3 regions of the Exiguobacterium sp. NPDC077395 genome follow, and region 2 is predicted to be linked to each of the others. Evidence: riboswitches for the same ligand, from Rfam matches in the RefSeq annotation. Region 2 holds a riboswitch; each other region holds the start of a gene.
The links. Region 2 has a riboswitch for thiamine pyrophosphate ahead of tenA (thiaminase II). Riboswitches for the same ligand answer to the same signal wherever they lie in the genome.
Positions count from the first base shown of each region.

Region 1 (4,768 bases), 1.1 Mb from region 2:
TTGGTGGAACATCTCTACAGTGTAAAGAAGTGGGGCGTCTTTTGGTCCACCTGTCCTGTAGGCGAGTTGATGTGTAGAGTACACCTCGGTCAGGAATACGCCACCAGGTCGCAGTGTTTTTTGAATACCGGCGAGCACCTTTTCTCTGACATGTGGAGGAAAGTGGCCGAAGATGCAGATAACTAGGTCATACGTTTCTTGCGACCAGACCGCTTCATTCAAGTCAATCTGCTTCGTCTGAAGGGAGACGTTTCGTGAAGTCGCCAAGCGCTTCGCTTTTTCGAGTCCCACTTTCGAAGCGTCCCACATCTCGACGTCGAAGCCGAGCGTGGCGAGCCAGACTGCGTTTCGACCTTCCCCCTCAGCGATGGCCAATACACGTTTTCCTTCGATTTGATGAGAGGTGATCCATTTTTGTAAAAACTCGTTCGGCTCTGTCCCATACACATAATCCTCCGAGCTAAATCGTTCATCCCATTTTGACAAGACATTCACTTCCTCTCTACTTTTCTTTCACTATAGCAAATCGAACAAGTGACGGTGAAAATCCATCACGATTTTCCGAATTCATGCATAGTCCAGATGGGAGAAGGGAATAGATTTCTGAACTAATGGATAGAGTGGAGGCTAAGTAATGGAGAGAGTAGATGCGTCGCTGTGGATTCGGGTACGAAATACGCTTGGTGAAGGTCCTTGTTGGGATGCTGAGTTAAAGCGTTTTTATTGGGTAGATATCGAAGGTCATACATTATGGTGGTATGACGAGCGAGAAGACGAGATTTCTTCATTCGAGGTCGGAAAACAGGTCGGTTTTGTCATACCAAAAGTGACGGACGGTGTCGTCCTTGGATTGAAGGATGGAATCTATGAATGGGATGAAATTAATCGAGATCTAAATAAGATTGTCGAGTTGGATGACCCTGATGGTCGATTACGTTTCAACGACGGGAAAGCCGATCCATATGGTCGCATTTTTGCAGGTACGCTCCATCTTGAGGATGAAGAAAACGAAGCGACATTGTATCGAGTCGATCGAGATGGAACGACGACAACACTCTTGGATGAATTGACACTTTCGAACGGGTTGACATGGTCGCCTGACCATTCCGTATTTTATCATATCGATACACCGACTGAAAAAATTCGGAAATATGATTTTGATTTGAAGTCAGGAACGCTCTCGAACGGAGAGGTCGTCGTTGATTTTTCCGAGGAAGAAGGTTTTCCTGACGGGATGACGTCCGATTCTGAAGGCTGTCTATGGATTGCACATTATGCTGGTGGAAGAGTGTCACGTTGGGACCCATCGACAGGTAAAAAATTATTGGAAGTGCATGTTCCTGCGCCGAATGTCACTTCATGTGCCTTTATCGGGGATGGGCTTAATCGATTAGCCATCACGACGGCTCGTGAAGGAATGGATGAAGAGGCACTTTCCGAATATCCGGATGCGGGATCGGTATTTATTATCGACACAGAAGTGAAAGGAATGCCATTGTATCGTTTCGGTCGCTGAGGAGGAAATACGATGGTGAAACGACTGTTGGTTCGAGCAGGTATTGGGTTGGCAGTTGCTGCAGCAGTTAAGATGGGGATTCAAAAGATTCAAGAAAATCGAGCACGTGAAGAAGATCATTCTTACCTCGACCCGAAGTGGGATGAGGTGCCGAGCGTCGATTCAGACAAAGATGAGGATGAAGTCGGATTGACTCAACTCGACTCGATTTATCGGGCTGAATGGCAGGCGAATACTTACCCGCGTTCAGAGGCAGAACGAAGAGCGTTGGAAGAATGATTATACTTTCTTCGAAAACACGTCCGTGTGGCGTGTTTTTTTGTTGACAAAAAGATGTTCCCATTCCATTATATAAAAAGTAATCATTACGATTTAAATGGAGGATATATCATGAAACGAATTCCAATTACGGTACTCTCGGGGTATCTTGGTAGCGGCAAGACGACACTGCTTAATCACATCTTACATAACCGAGATCACAAAAAATATGCGGTCATCGTGAACGATATGAGTGAACTGAATATCGATGAAAAGTTGATCGAGCAAGGAGGATTCTCCCGGACGGATGAAAAGCTAGTCGAGCTCTCGAACGGATGCATCTGTTGCACGCTTCGAGAAGATTTGTTGACAGCTGTCTATGAATTAACGAAAGATCGCGAGCTCGATGGCATCATTATCGAGTCTTCTGGGATTTCAGAGCCGATTCCCGTTGCGCAGACATTCACGTATGCCGACGATGCGCTCGGGATCGATTTGTCGAGTCATGTCTATATCGATGCGATGGTCACCGTAGTCGATGCGTACCGCTTCTTCAAAGATTTCAATTCCGGTGAATCGCTCATGGAACGTCAACAAGCCGTCGATACAGGTGACGTGCGTGAAGTCGTCGACCTACTCGTCGACCAAGTCGAGTTTGCGGACATCATCGTATTGAACAAGGCGGACCGGGTATCTGAAGAAGAACTGCAGGAGATGAAGGGCTTACTGGGAACGCTCAACCCGAGTGCTAGGTTGTTGACGTCGACTTACTCGAATGTGGCGTTAGACGACTTACTAGACGTCCAGTTGTTCGATTTTGACCAAGCGATGCGCGCTGCAGGTTGGATTCAAGAACTCGAGTCGGAAGAACATACGCCGGAAACAGAAGAGTATGGCATCAGTTCGTTCGTTTACCGTCGGCGCCGACCGTTCCATCCTGAGCGTTTGATGAATTGGATGGAACATTACCCTGAAGAAATCGTTCGTGCCAAAGGTTTCTTATGGATTGCGACACGAAACGACCTTGCTTGTCTGTTTTCACAAGCTGGGTATGCATCAACGCTCGAACATGCGGGGCGTTGGTTAGCGACACTTCCGGAGAGCGAACGAGAGGCTATGTTTGCAACCGAACCGGAACTGCGCGAAGACTACATCGAACCGTACGGAGACCGACAGAACGAATTGGTCCTCATCGGTCAACGAATGGACCGGGAGACTGTAGAGCGTTCACTTGACGCTTGCTTGTTGACGGATGAGGAGATGGAAACATCGTGGGACACGCTCCATGACCCGCTCCCTGGTACGGGTCAATACGTCACATATTCAGATTGACCGTTTACAAAAGATTAAAACATCGCTATACTGTGACTGCATAAGTAACCGCATATCTAAGACTGCACTAGGGGTGCTTCGGCTGAGATGAGAGCACGGCTCCGATCCCTTATAACTCGATCCAGATAATACTGGCGTGAGGAAGTGCGGCACTTTCTCTATGCAAGTTTGTATAGATTTTGTTGCTGCATTCTCATGAATGCGGCTTTTTTTATGCAAACACATTTAGAGGGGGAAATAGAATGAATGAATCATGTGGTACGAGTCCGATTGTCGGGTTTCGATTCACACTAAGCCCGATGACAGACGATTTTGTCGGGACAATCAAAGGTGCACTAAAACGAACGGATCTGTCAGGTGTGTGGAGACATACGGATGACGTGTCGACGGTCATCCGTGGACGAGTCGAGCATGTGTTTGACGTCGCTCGAACGGTCTTGAGTCTTGCTTCGGAAGAAGGGAAGCATGTCTCAATGAGCGGAACGTTCTCTGTCGGTTGTCCAGGGGATTCGGCGGGAGATGAGATGCTCAAGGCTCCGAGCGAACCATTAAACGGTGCATCAAGAGACCAGTATGTGTCATCGCAGTTCGCACTCTATCCGATGGGTGCTGACGATTACATGGAGCTTATCTATGAGGAAATCGAACAAGCAAAACAGGCTGGTGTCTATAACGAGTCGATGCATTATGCATCAGGCATCCATGGGAACTTAGATGACGTGTTCTCATACTACGAGGCGGCCTTTAAGCGGACGCGCGAAAAGAACCGACACGTTGTCATGACGGTGACGTTCAGCGTAAATAGTCCGTCACATGGAGGGCGACATGCTTAAATCGTGGAAATTGAAAGAAGTCGTCCTTGTCTCCGTACTATCTGTTGTCTTCGCGGTCGTCTATTTATTGTTCGTTCATATCGGTAACTTGTGGGCAGGGTTGATCGGTCCCATCGCCTACGAGTGGATCTTTGGCATCTGGTTTATCGTATCGATTATTTCCGCATACATCATTCGAAAACCGGGGGCGGCATTCATCTCAGAAGTGATGGCCGCAACGATTGAGATGTTGATTGGGAATGCCATTGGGCCACGCATCATCTTGGTCGGCATCGTTCAAGGTCTAGGGGCAGAAGCCGTCTTTGCGATGACGGGCTATAGACGTTATGAGCCATGGGTTCTTATGCTGGCCGGATTTGGGTCGGCTGTCACGAGTTTCGTCTATACATATTTCATGAGTGGGTTCGCGATGTTAGAGCCAGGCTATGTGGCGACGATGTTCGGGCTGAGAGCCGTCAGTGGGATGGTCATCGCTGGAATCGGTGGGAAGTTGCTCAGTGACCTATTGCTGAAGACAGGATCACTTCGCGGTTATGCGATTTCACGAAGTGGGAACGTCCATGGTTGAGACAGAGTCACTTCATTTTCGATTCCCAGAGAGTTCTGAGGCGATTCTTGAAGACGTGACCGTTTCAATCCGTCAAGGTCGTACGATTCTTAGTGGGGCGAGCGGAAGCGGGAAATCGACGCTTCTCGCGCTATTCAACCGTCTCTATCCGGAGAATTGTGACGGAATCCTTGATGGTAGACTCGAACTACTTGGACGATCATACGACGACTATGCACCTGGCGAGATCAATCAGCAGGTCGCAACGGTGTTTCAAGACCC
Region 1 is NZ_JBNNHU010000001.1:1,182,283-1,187,050, forward strand. It holds gene ACQKD4_RS06070 (methyltransferase domain-containing protein) at 1-486, opposite strand, end outside; gene ACQKD4_RS06075 (SMP-30/gluconolactonase/LRE family protein) at 635-1,516, shown strand; gene ACQKD4_RS06080 (hypothetical protein) at 1,529-1,795, shown strand; gene ACQKD4_RS06085 (GTP-binding protein) at 1,907-3,106, shown strand; TPP riboswitch at 3,166-3,266, shown strand; gene ACQKD4_RS06090 (YkoF family thiamine/hydroxymethylpyrimidine-binding protein) at 3,349-3,939, shown strand; gene ACQKD4_RS06095 (ECF transporter S component) at 3,932-4,507, shown strand; gene ACQKD4_RS06100 (ABC transporter ATP-binding protein) at 4,500-4,768, shown strand, end outside.
Region 1: it holds a riboswitch for thiamine pyrophosphate, as region 2 does, so the genes downstream of both, ACQKD4_RS06090 (YkoF family thiamine/hydroxymethylpyrimidine-binding protein) here and tenA (thiaminase II) in region 2, are expected to answer to the same signal.

Region 2 (4,768 bases):
ATCATCTGTCAACGCGCCCGGACGAACAATCGTGTATGTGAGTCCACTCTGTTCGAGTAAGCGATCGGCATGATGCTTCGCTACGTAGTACGGCTTCATCGAATCTGGCCAAGCTGAGCGATCCTCAGCTTTCAAGGCGCTGACCATGACGAAGTGTTTAATGTTCCCGTTCGCTTGTGCTGCTTCGATACTCTTCGCTGCACCGTCTAGGTCGATTAAAAGCGTCTTGTCTGCCCCAGTGCTACCACCAGAACCTGCTGCAAACACGATGACATCCATCCCGTCGATTGCTTTTTTTAAATCTTCTACCGAACCTTCGAGATCACCGAGTACGGCGTTGTATCCTTTTGACTTGAAGTCATTGAGTTGTTCTTCTTTACGCACCATCGCCGTGACGTGATGCTTTCCTTCATTGTGTAACTTTTCCACCAATTGATGGCCAATCTGGCCGTTTGCACCGATTACAAATACGTTCATCTGTCTTCCTCCTCAAGAATTAAATTCAGAGACAAGCGAAACGCCGGGTAGCCGTTGCTACGTCCGGTGCAGAAGCAATGGCAGAGATGACGGCAACGCCGTCTGCCCCGTCAGAAATGATTGAAGGAACATGCTCCGGAAGAATACCTCCAATCCCCACAATCGGAAGCCGCGGATATTGCTGACGAACCTGCTGAATCAGTTCCGTCCCGCGCACACGTCCCGCGTCTAACTTGCTCTTCGTCGCGTGAATCGGACCAATCCCGACATAATCTGCGAATGGAAGAGCTGCACTTACTTCCTCCATCGTATGGACGGACACCCCTAACCATTTGTCAGGTCCTAACTTTGCACGGACCCACTCGGCAGGCAAGTCGTCTTGTCCGACATGCACACCGTCTGCATCAATCGAGATTGCCAAGTCCACATCGTCATTGATGATGAATGGAACATTCGATTGTCGACATACCTGTTGGAGCGCCTTCGCCATTGCTTCTTTTTCATCTCCATACAATGCATCTTTACCTTTTTCGCGAAATTGAAAACATGTCACACCACATCGAAGTGCCGTTTCGAGTGTTCCCACCAAATCAGATGTATCCGTCGTCCCACACACAAAATAAAGACGAAGTTGCTTAGCGAGCGCTTGTTTCGTACATGACGTCAACGGTAACCACCTCTTCTTTCGCTAAACGATGTCCCCAATGATTTGTCGGTCCATGCCCCTGTCCAATCGATAATCCATGCGTGATCGCCTGATGGATAAATTGCTTCGCGTCCACGACAGCTTGACGAAGTGTCTTTCCGTATGCCAGCTCAGCCATCAAAGCTGCAGAGAACGTACATCCCGTTCCATGTGTGTCTTTCGTCCGAACGCGGGGTGCGCTCACTTGAAACACTTCAGATTCGGACACAATCAAATCGACGGCCTTCACACCTCCCATATGTCCACCTTTGATGATGACGACATCGACACCGAGTGCACGAATCAATTGAGCGGCCTTCATCTGATCTGCCTCCGTTCGAATCTCGATTCCGGCCAATACCTCTGCTTCAGGGATATTTGGCGTCACGACCGTCGCATGTGGCAACAGCTTCGTCCGAAGTGCCTCGACCGCGCTATCTTGCAACAGAGAAGCGCCCCCTTTCGCTACCATGACGGGATCGACGACGACGTGTTGGAAACGATGACGTTCAAGTGCTACGGCTACCGCTTCAATCCGCTCCGCATCTACCAACATGCCGGTCTTACAAGCTGTAATCTGAAAGTCATTGGCCACTGCATCGATTTGCCGAGTGATCATTTCCGGGGAAATCGCTTCAATTCCATGCACGCCGAGTGTATTCTGGGCTGTGATGGCGGTAAGTACACTTGTCCCGAACGCACCGAGCTCTTGAAACGTTTTTAAGTCGGCTTGAATACCAGCTCCGCCCCCTGAATCAGATCCTGCAATCGTCAATACTTGTGGTCTCATGAGGTCGACACCTCGATTCGATTCGTCGGGATTGTATATTGCGTCAATTGATGGAGGGCATTTAAAAAGTGAATCGGAAAATCTCCTGGTCCTTCTGCCCGTTCACTCGCCAACTCCCCGCAATAGGCATATCCTGATACGGCTGTCACCGTCGCCTTGAGTGCATTCTTTTCGACCGCTAGACATGCTCCGACGACCGCACTGAGTAAGCATCCCGTACCGGTCGTATCAGTCATCCGTTTCGTCCCACCATGAACTTCTATGACGACACTTCCATCGCTGACCATATCCTCTTTTCCGGTCACGGCCACGACACATCCATATCGTTTCGCCGCTTCGAGTGCCAATTGGCTTGGTTCATACGCCCCGTCACCCGCATCCACGCCTCGTGCTGTCCAATCAACGCCAATCAATGTCGCGATTTCTCCTGCATTCCCACGAATGACCGATACACGGACGTGGCGAAGGATTCGCTCGACGACATCCCGACGGAACGACGTCGCCCCGACACCGACCGGATCGAGCACGACCGGACATCCCGCTTCATTCGCCGCCTGCCCCGCACGAATCATCGTCGCCTCCGTCATCGTACCGAGTGTTCCGATGTTTAACACGAGCGCATCGCTCACAAATGTCATCTCTGCCACTTCTTCAATCGCATCTGCCATGACGGGAGAGGCACCGATGGCGAGCAGTCCATTCGCCGAAAAGTTGGCGACGACCGTGTTTGTGATGTTGTGGATCAACGGTGCCTGCTTTCGAATCTCGCTCCAAATCTCATGTCTCATTGGTTGACCTCCTGAGACAATGTCCAAGATTCAAGCGTCCATGCCATTTCCCAGAAGGCGACTTCGTAATAGCAACTCTTCAAGAAGAGTTTTGTGTAACGAAGCCGTTCTTCTTCTGTCGCTTGTCCAGCCAATTCATCCAACCGATCAATCTGTTCTTCCACCAACTCACGGAACCACTCCGAACCATACGTCGCAATCCAAGCTGAATAAATCGGATGATCGGGTCGTTTGTCTTTTAAACGTTCACCGATTTCGTAATACACCCAATAACACGGAAGGATTGACGCCAATACGTCACCGAGAGTCGGCCCCGCCTGTTGCATATGAAGCGCATACGCGTAAGCGGTCGGTGCCGGCTCGAATGTCGCCAGTTCAACATCCGTCACGTTGAGCATCGTAAAGAACTCACGATGAAGTGAGAGTTCCGCCTCAATCGTGTGTAAGGCATGTGTCAAAAAGCGACTCGATAGTTCCATCGTCGGGGCAAGCGTCGCCCCTTTGGCCTGGACTTTCGAGAATTGATTCAAGTAATACGAGTCTTGCATGACGTAATGTCTAAACTTCTTCTCATCGAGCGTTCCTTCTCCGAGTGAACGGACGAACGGATGATGAAAGCTTGCTTCAAACAATCCATCTGCTTCCTGACGTAAGTGATCTGTAAATTTCATAATAACTCCCCCTTATAACAGATAAAAAGACGCCGCCTCCCATAACGGAAGCGGCGTCTCGAACTGTCATATCTAGGTGAAGCCATATGAGTCGTCTCGCCCACTTCCCTACGCTAGCGTGAACTAGATCAGGTTCGAAGGGTCTGGACCTTGTCCATCTCAGCCGCGTGACGCGACTCCCCTAGTGGCAAACATTATGAAATTCAGTCGTCTTCGACCACATTCTATCAATCTTTTCATCAATTGCAAACCTTTTCCGATTCTGTTTTTCATTCTTCGCTTCGGGAATGGATAAATGAACTCATTTACATGAAAAGGATGTGTCCGGATTGAATACGATTTTATTAACCATTGCGTTACTCTTCATCAGTTTGAACGTGTTTTGGTTTTTCAAACGTCAAACGTACAAGCAAACAGGATTTGACGGGAGATTGTTCGCTCAGTTGTTCGTTAGCCTACTTGGTGTCATGTTAGGATTCACATTGATTTATTATGCTTTGTCTCGTGATTCAGTCATTCTTGTGACTTCACTCGAATCCATGAATGCCGTTGAACCGACTTGGGAAAACCTCCTGTATTTCAGCGGGGTCACTTTATTATCAATCGGATTTGGTGATTTGTTGCCGATTGGTTTGACCCGATTATTCGCCATCATCGAAGGCGCCATCGGCATTTTGTTACCGAGTGCCTTCTTCATCAAATCGATGTATCAAAAAGACAAGTGAACATGTCCTAGCGCCCCGTGATGAGTAAGAACATATTAAATGCGACGAGACCAAGGGGGAGCATCGCAACCAAAATGATTGGCCATTTTTTTAAGCGAATGCCGACAAAGAGGACAAGACTTCCGACTAGAAGAGCAATAAATGTCGTATATGGGTTCATGAAAAAACGCTCCTTTCTCTATAAGGAGCGTTTCCCGGCTCACGGCCTCATTAATCGTTCGAATGTCGAAGTGTTGCACATGCGGCACGGACGCGTCTGGCTTCTTCTTCCTGGAAGACGAAATCACCTTGTTCCGCGACACGCTGCGCGCAAAAGAAGAAGAGTGATTGCAGGCGGTCATGCGTGTCTTCAATCGCGCTCAGCTCAGCCGAGGCATACGTCGCCGTGAGCATCTCCCACAACTCTTCCGGTAAATGCTCTCGCATCCCGTCACCCGATTTCCCGAGATTCACAGAAAAGTTCGTCGCATAGCCGATGTTCCATTCCATCATCTGACGGAGCATATTCCGCATGATGTCGAGGTGATCGAGCGCGTATAACACCTGATGTCGCTTGATTCCTTTGACAACATAGAGTGATACCCACCAAAACTCATTCCAACAAGCCGCATACTCGTCAACAGACGGGCGTG
Region 2 is NZ_JBNNHU010000001.1:50,627-55,394, reverse strand. It holds gene ACQKD4_RS00380 (SDR family oxidoreductase) at 1-477, opposite strand, end outside; gene thiE (thiamine phosphate synthase) at 503-1,144, opposite strand; gene thiD (bifunctional hydroxymethylpyrimidine kinase/phosphomethylpyrimidine kinase) at 1,113-1,952, opposite strand; gene thiM (hydroxyethylthiazole kinase) at 1,949-2,740, opposite strand; gene tenA (thiaminase II) at 2,737-3,411, opposite strand; TPP riboswitch at 3,500-3,604, opposite strand; gene ACQKD4_RS00355 (ion channel) at 3,732-4,136, shown strand; gene ACQKD4_RS00350 (hypothetical protein) at 4,144-4,296, opposite strand; gene ACQKD4_RS00345 (aminoglycoside 6-adenylyltransferase) at 4,347-4,768, opposite strand, start outside.

Region 3 (4,768 bases), 1.5 Mb from region 2:
GCTTCGGGGTTTGTCGTCGAAGTGACAGAACGGGCGAGCGATGATATTGCGGAGGGTGAGGTCATTTCGCAAAATCCGCAAGAAGGACGTAAGCCGAAACGCGGAACGACCGTGACGATTGTCGTATCGGCTGGAAAAGAAACAGTCGAAATGCCGAATGTAGAAGGTCTCTCGCAAACTGCTGCGGAACGTATGTTGAAAGACTTAGCATTCAGCGACCTTGAAATTAAAACAGAAGCTTCCGAAACGGTGAATAGCGGAGACGTGATTTCCCAATCGGTCGATCCAGGTGAAGAGGTCGTTCCTTCAGAGGTGACGGTCACACTCGTCGTGTCGACAGGGAGCAACAAAGTGGAACTATCGAACCTGGCAGGATATACGTTCGACGAAGCATCTATTTATGCTGAACAGAACAAACTGAAAATCGTGAAGCGGGATGAATTTTCGACAAGTGTTCCAAAAGGTCAAATCATCCGTCAACTTCCGACAGCCGGGACAGCAGTCGACCCGGGAACGGAGCTCACGGTCATCGTATCGGAAGGTGTTGAACCGACTGATATTTCGATTGAACGTGAAGTGACCGTAGAAGTCGAACAACCGGACAAAGACAAGAAGCCGAAGACGGTCGAAGTCGTGATTCGTACGGTTGACGCACGTGGTGAGATTGAGGTGCTTCGTGATCAAATCACAGAGACGACAACGTATTCGTATACGCTCGTCATTGCCCCTGACGAAGTCGGGACGGCGACGATTGAAGTCGATGGTGAGATTGTCCGAACAGATTCAGTCACATATGCACAAGCTGAAGAGGCACAATAAAGAGGTGACGGTGTCGTCACCTCTTTTTTAAAGGAGGTAGTCATAATGAAAGGAACAATCATTCGCCTTCAAGGCGGGTTTTACGATGTGATGACCGAGACGAATCAAGAGATTCGTTGTCGGGCCAGAGGAAACTTTCGAAAGCGCAACATCTCACCGGTCGTCGGCGATGATGTGGTGATTCAAGATCAAGAAGATGGGACCGGCTATATTTTAGAGGTGGAAGAGCGTCAAAACCACCTCGTTCGCCCGCCGATTGCCAATATCGATCAGGCGTTCCTCCTCTTTTCAGTAAAAGAACCGGCGTTTTCGTATCATTTGCTCGACCGTTTCCTCGTCCTCATCGAGTCAAAGCAAATTCATCCAATCATCGTCTTGACGAAGATGGACTTGCTCGATGAACATGAAGTCGAGCCGATACAAGAAGCGATTGCACGTTATCGCGCCATCGGGTATGACGTGATTGAGACATCGACGGAGCATGCTCACGGAGTCGATGAAGTGCGCGGTCTTTTCAAAGAGAAGACGAGTGTCTTCGCCGGCCAGACCGGTGTCGGAAAAAGTTCGTTACTTAACGCCGTCGCGCCAGAGCTCGAGTTGGCGACAGGGGAAATCTCTAAATCACTCGGTCGAGGAAAGCATACGACGCGTCACGTGACGTTAATTCAATTAGCGGACGGTCTTGTTGCCGACACACCTGGATTTTCAAGCTTGGAGTTTCCTCAAGAACTTGAGGCAGACGAACTCAGATGGTGCTTCCCTGATTTCGTGGAACGCCATGACGATTGTAAGTTCCGCGGATGTGCTCACCTGAATGAACCGGGATGTGCCATCAAACAAGCCGTTGAAAATGGTGAAATCGCTTCAACACGATACGAGAATTATGTTACCTTTATGGAGGAGTTAAACGATCGAAAACGGAGGTATTGACAGATGATTAAAATTGCACCATCTATTTTAGCGGCCGACTTTGCCAATTTGGAGGCGGAAGTGAAAGCTGTCCAAGAAGCGGGAGCGGACTATATCCATTTTGACGTCATGGACGGACAGTTCGTGCCGAACATCTCGATTGGTCTACCGGTCCTCGCAAGCTTGCGTAAAAAATCAGACATGGTCCTCGATGTGCATTTGATGATTGACCAACCGGAACGCTATGTCGAAGACTTCGTGAAAGCGGGAGCAGACATCGTGACCGTTCACGTGGAAGCGACGAACCATTTGCATCGCGTCTTGCAACAAATCAAAGCGGCTGGCGCAAAATGCGGAGTTGTCTTGAACCCGCATACACCGCTCTCGACGATTGAGCACGTGCTTGCGGACGTCGACATGGTATTGCTCATGACCGTCAACCCAGGGTTCGGGGGACAAGCCTTCATCGAATCGGTCGTACCGAAAATTTCAGCACTCAGCCAACTTCGCCAAGACCGTCAGCTTGATTTTGAGATTGAAATCGATGGTGGTGTCAACGCGGAAACGGCAAAACGTTGCATCGATGCAGGGGCTGATGTCCTTGTTGCGGGATCAGCCATCTACAATCAACCTGATTATAAAGCAGCCATCGATAGCATTCGTGGCGCATCTCGTGTATAATCAACGATAGAACAACAAGATAGAGTCGCAAGGGGTGTCACATCATGTGGCTGAGAGGCATACGCTAACCCTTTGAACCTGTTCCGTTCACACGGACGTAGGGATGTGGCGAAAATGCACGTTGCGAATCCAAGCAGCATGGCGTTTACGTCATGCTGCTTTTTGTCGTTCAACAAAATAAAGGAGGAAGAAAGATGAAATCACGTTTCAAATTACAAGCGCTCATTGAAATTTCATTGTTTGCGGCGCTAGGGCTCATTTTTGATTTGCTCATTCCATATCGCTTGCCACAAGGAGGGTCAATCAGTTTAGCGATGCTCCCAATCTTTGTGATGGCATTCCGTCACGGACTAAAAGGTGGTCTCGCGACAGGTGCCCTCGTTGGGACACTCCAACTCTTGTTCGGTGCCTATATTTTCACGCCCGTACAATTCTTGCTCGATTATACGGTCGCCTATGGCCTTGTCGGTATGGCCGGAGTGTTCGCGGGGCGTGTGAAACATGCTGCGAGTCAAGGCGCGACGAAGACGCTTGCCACTTATTTAGTACTCGGGGCGCTCCTTGGGTCGATGTTACGATACGCGGCACACGTCATCTCGGGAATTGTCTTTTTTGCTGAATATGCAGAAGGTCCGGTCGTCGCCTATTCACTCGGCTATAATGCTACGTACATGGCACCATCCTTCGTCATCTCAGCCATCGTGTTAGTGCTCCTCTTCACGACAGCACCACGTTTCACACGTGTGGCGACACGGGATCTCCGTCAATGAATATATTGATCGTCGCGGCGAGTCCGGAACCCATTCCAGACTTACCGCGTGATGCCGATTTTGTCATCGGAGTTGATGGCGGATATCAAAGGTTATTAGATGAAGGGATCATGCCAGACGTCGTGGTCGGTGACTTTGATTCGTTCAAAGGATTGCCGCCTGATGAGGCGCTACGCTATCCTTCGGAGAAAGACGTGACGGACTTAGAGATTGCACTAGCGTTCGCGAGAGAACGCGGGGCGACACGGATGGATGTATATGGTGGCTTAGGCGGACGCATCGATATGACGTTTGCGAACGTCGGCTTACTTGAAGCGTATCCGGAGATGGTTCTTCACGGAGAAGGTCAAACGGTTTATCTCGTGAGAACAGGTAACGAGGTGATCATGAAACGAGACGGGTACTATCTTTCCTTCATGCCTTGGAAGACGGCCACGATCTCGATTGAAGGTGTCAAATATCCACTCGACCATCATGAGGTCAAGAGTGGGGAGGCATTGACGATTTCGAATGAATGGACCGAAGCGTCTGCCCGATTGACGGTCCATCAAGGAATGGTTCTTGTCATGATCATCAAAAAATAAGCAAAAAAAAAATCCCATCGGCGAATGCCGCTGGGATTTATTCGTTCGTGTATAAGTATTATACGCGTTCAACGAGACCTGATTTAAGTGCGCGAGCTGAAACCCAAACGCGTTTCGGTTTACCGTCAACGAGAATACGAACTTTTTGTACGTTTACACCCCAAGTACGTTTTGTCTTGTTGAGTGCGTGCGAACGGTTGTTACCTGATTTAGGTGATTTACCTGTTACGTAGCATTTACGTGCCATGCGTTTCCCCTCCTTTTTTATGTGGGTTCGTCCTAATAGACACTCGTTTATATTAGCACGGCTTTTTTCCCGATGCAACTAGAAAATCGTACCATGACAAGAAAAAAACTTGACATTACTCTCAAGGATTTGAATAATGAATGAGGTTATCGCGTTAATTGACCGAGTTTCTGGAGCAGGTTCTTTTAATAACTAGGTACTTATTGTAGAATGTACATTAGGAATCATTCCGAATAAAGGAGGCTACTCCATATGGCAATTGAAATGAAGACAACATATGGCAATATTGACATCACAAGTGACGTCATCGCGACACTCGCAGGTGGTGCGGCGATGGAATGCTTCGGTGTGGTCGGCATGGCTTCACAAGCACAATTAAAAGACGGCATTGCTGAATTGTTAAAACGTGAAAATTACGCGCGTGGTGTCGTCGTACGTCAAGAAGACGAAGACGTACATATCGACATGCACATCATTGTAAGCTACGGAACGAAAGTATCTGAAGTTGCATACAACGTGCAGAGCCGAGTGAAGTATACGCTCGGAGAAACTTTAGGATTAAACGTTTCGTCGGTAAATATATTCGTTCAAGGCGTTCGTCTGACGAATGACTGACGAAAACGGAGGAGGATTTGGTGTGGGTTTAAAACGTTTAGATGGATTGGCGCTCTCAAACATGATCGCGAACGGAGCGGCCAACTTGAGCCAAAACGCGGATTATGTAGATTCGCTTAACGTCTTCCCGGTTCCAGACGGAG
Region 3 is NZ_JBNNHU010000001.1:1,585,273-1,590,040, reverse strand. It holds gene pknB (Stk1 family PASTA domain-containing Ser/Thr kinase) at 1-819, shown strand, start outside; gene rsgA (ribosome small subunit-dependent GTPase A) at 862-1,749, shown strand; gene rpe (ribulose-phosphate 3-epimerase) at 1,753-2,409, shown strand; TPP riboswitch at 2,430-2,530, shown strand; gene thiT (energy-coupled thiamine transporter ThiT) at 2,604-3,179, shown strand; gene ACQKD4_RS08180 (thiamine diphosphokinase) at 3,176-3,763, shown strand; gene rpmB (50S ribosomal protein L28) at 3,822-4,010, opposite strand; gene ACQKD4_RS08170 (Asp23/Gls24 family envelope stress response protein) at 4,263-4,625, shown strand; gene ACQKD4_RS08165 (DAK2 domain-containing protein) at 4,648-4,768, shown strand, end outside.
Region 3: it holds a riboswitch for thiamine pyrophosphate, as region 2 does, so the genes downstream of both, thiT (energy-coupled thiamine transporter ThiT) here and tenA (thiaminase II) in region 2, are expected to answer to the same signal.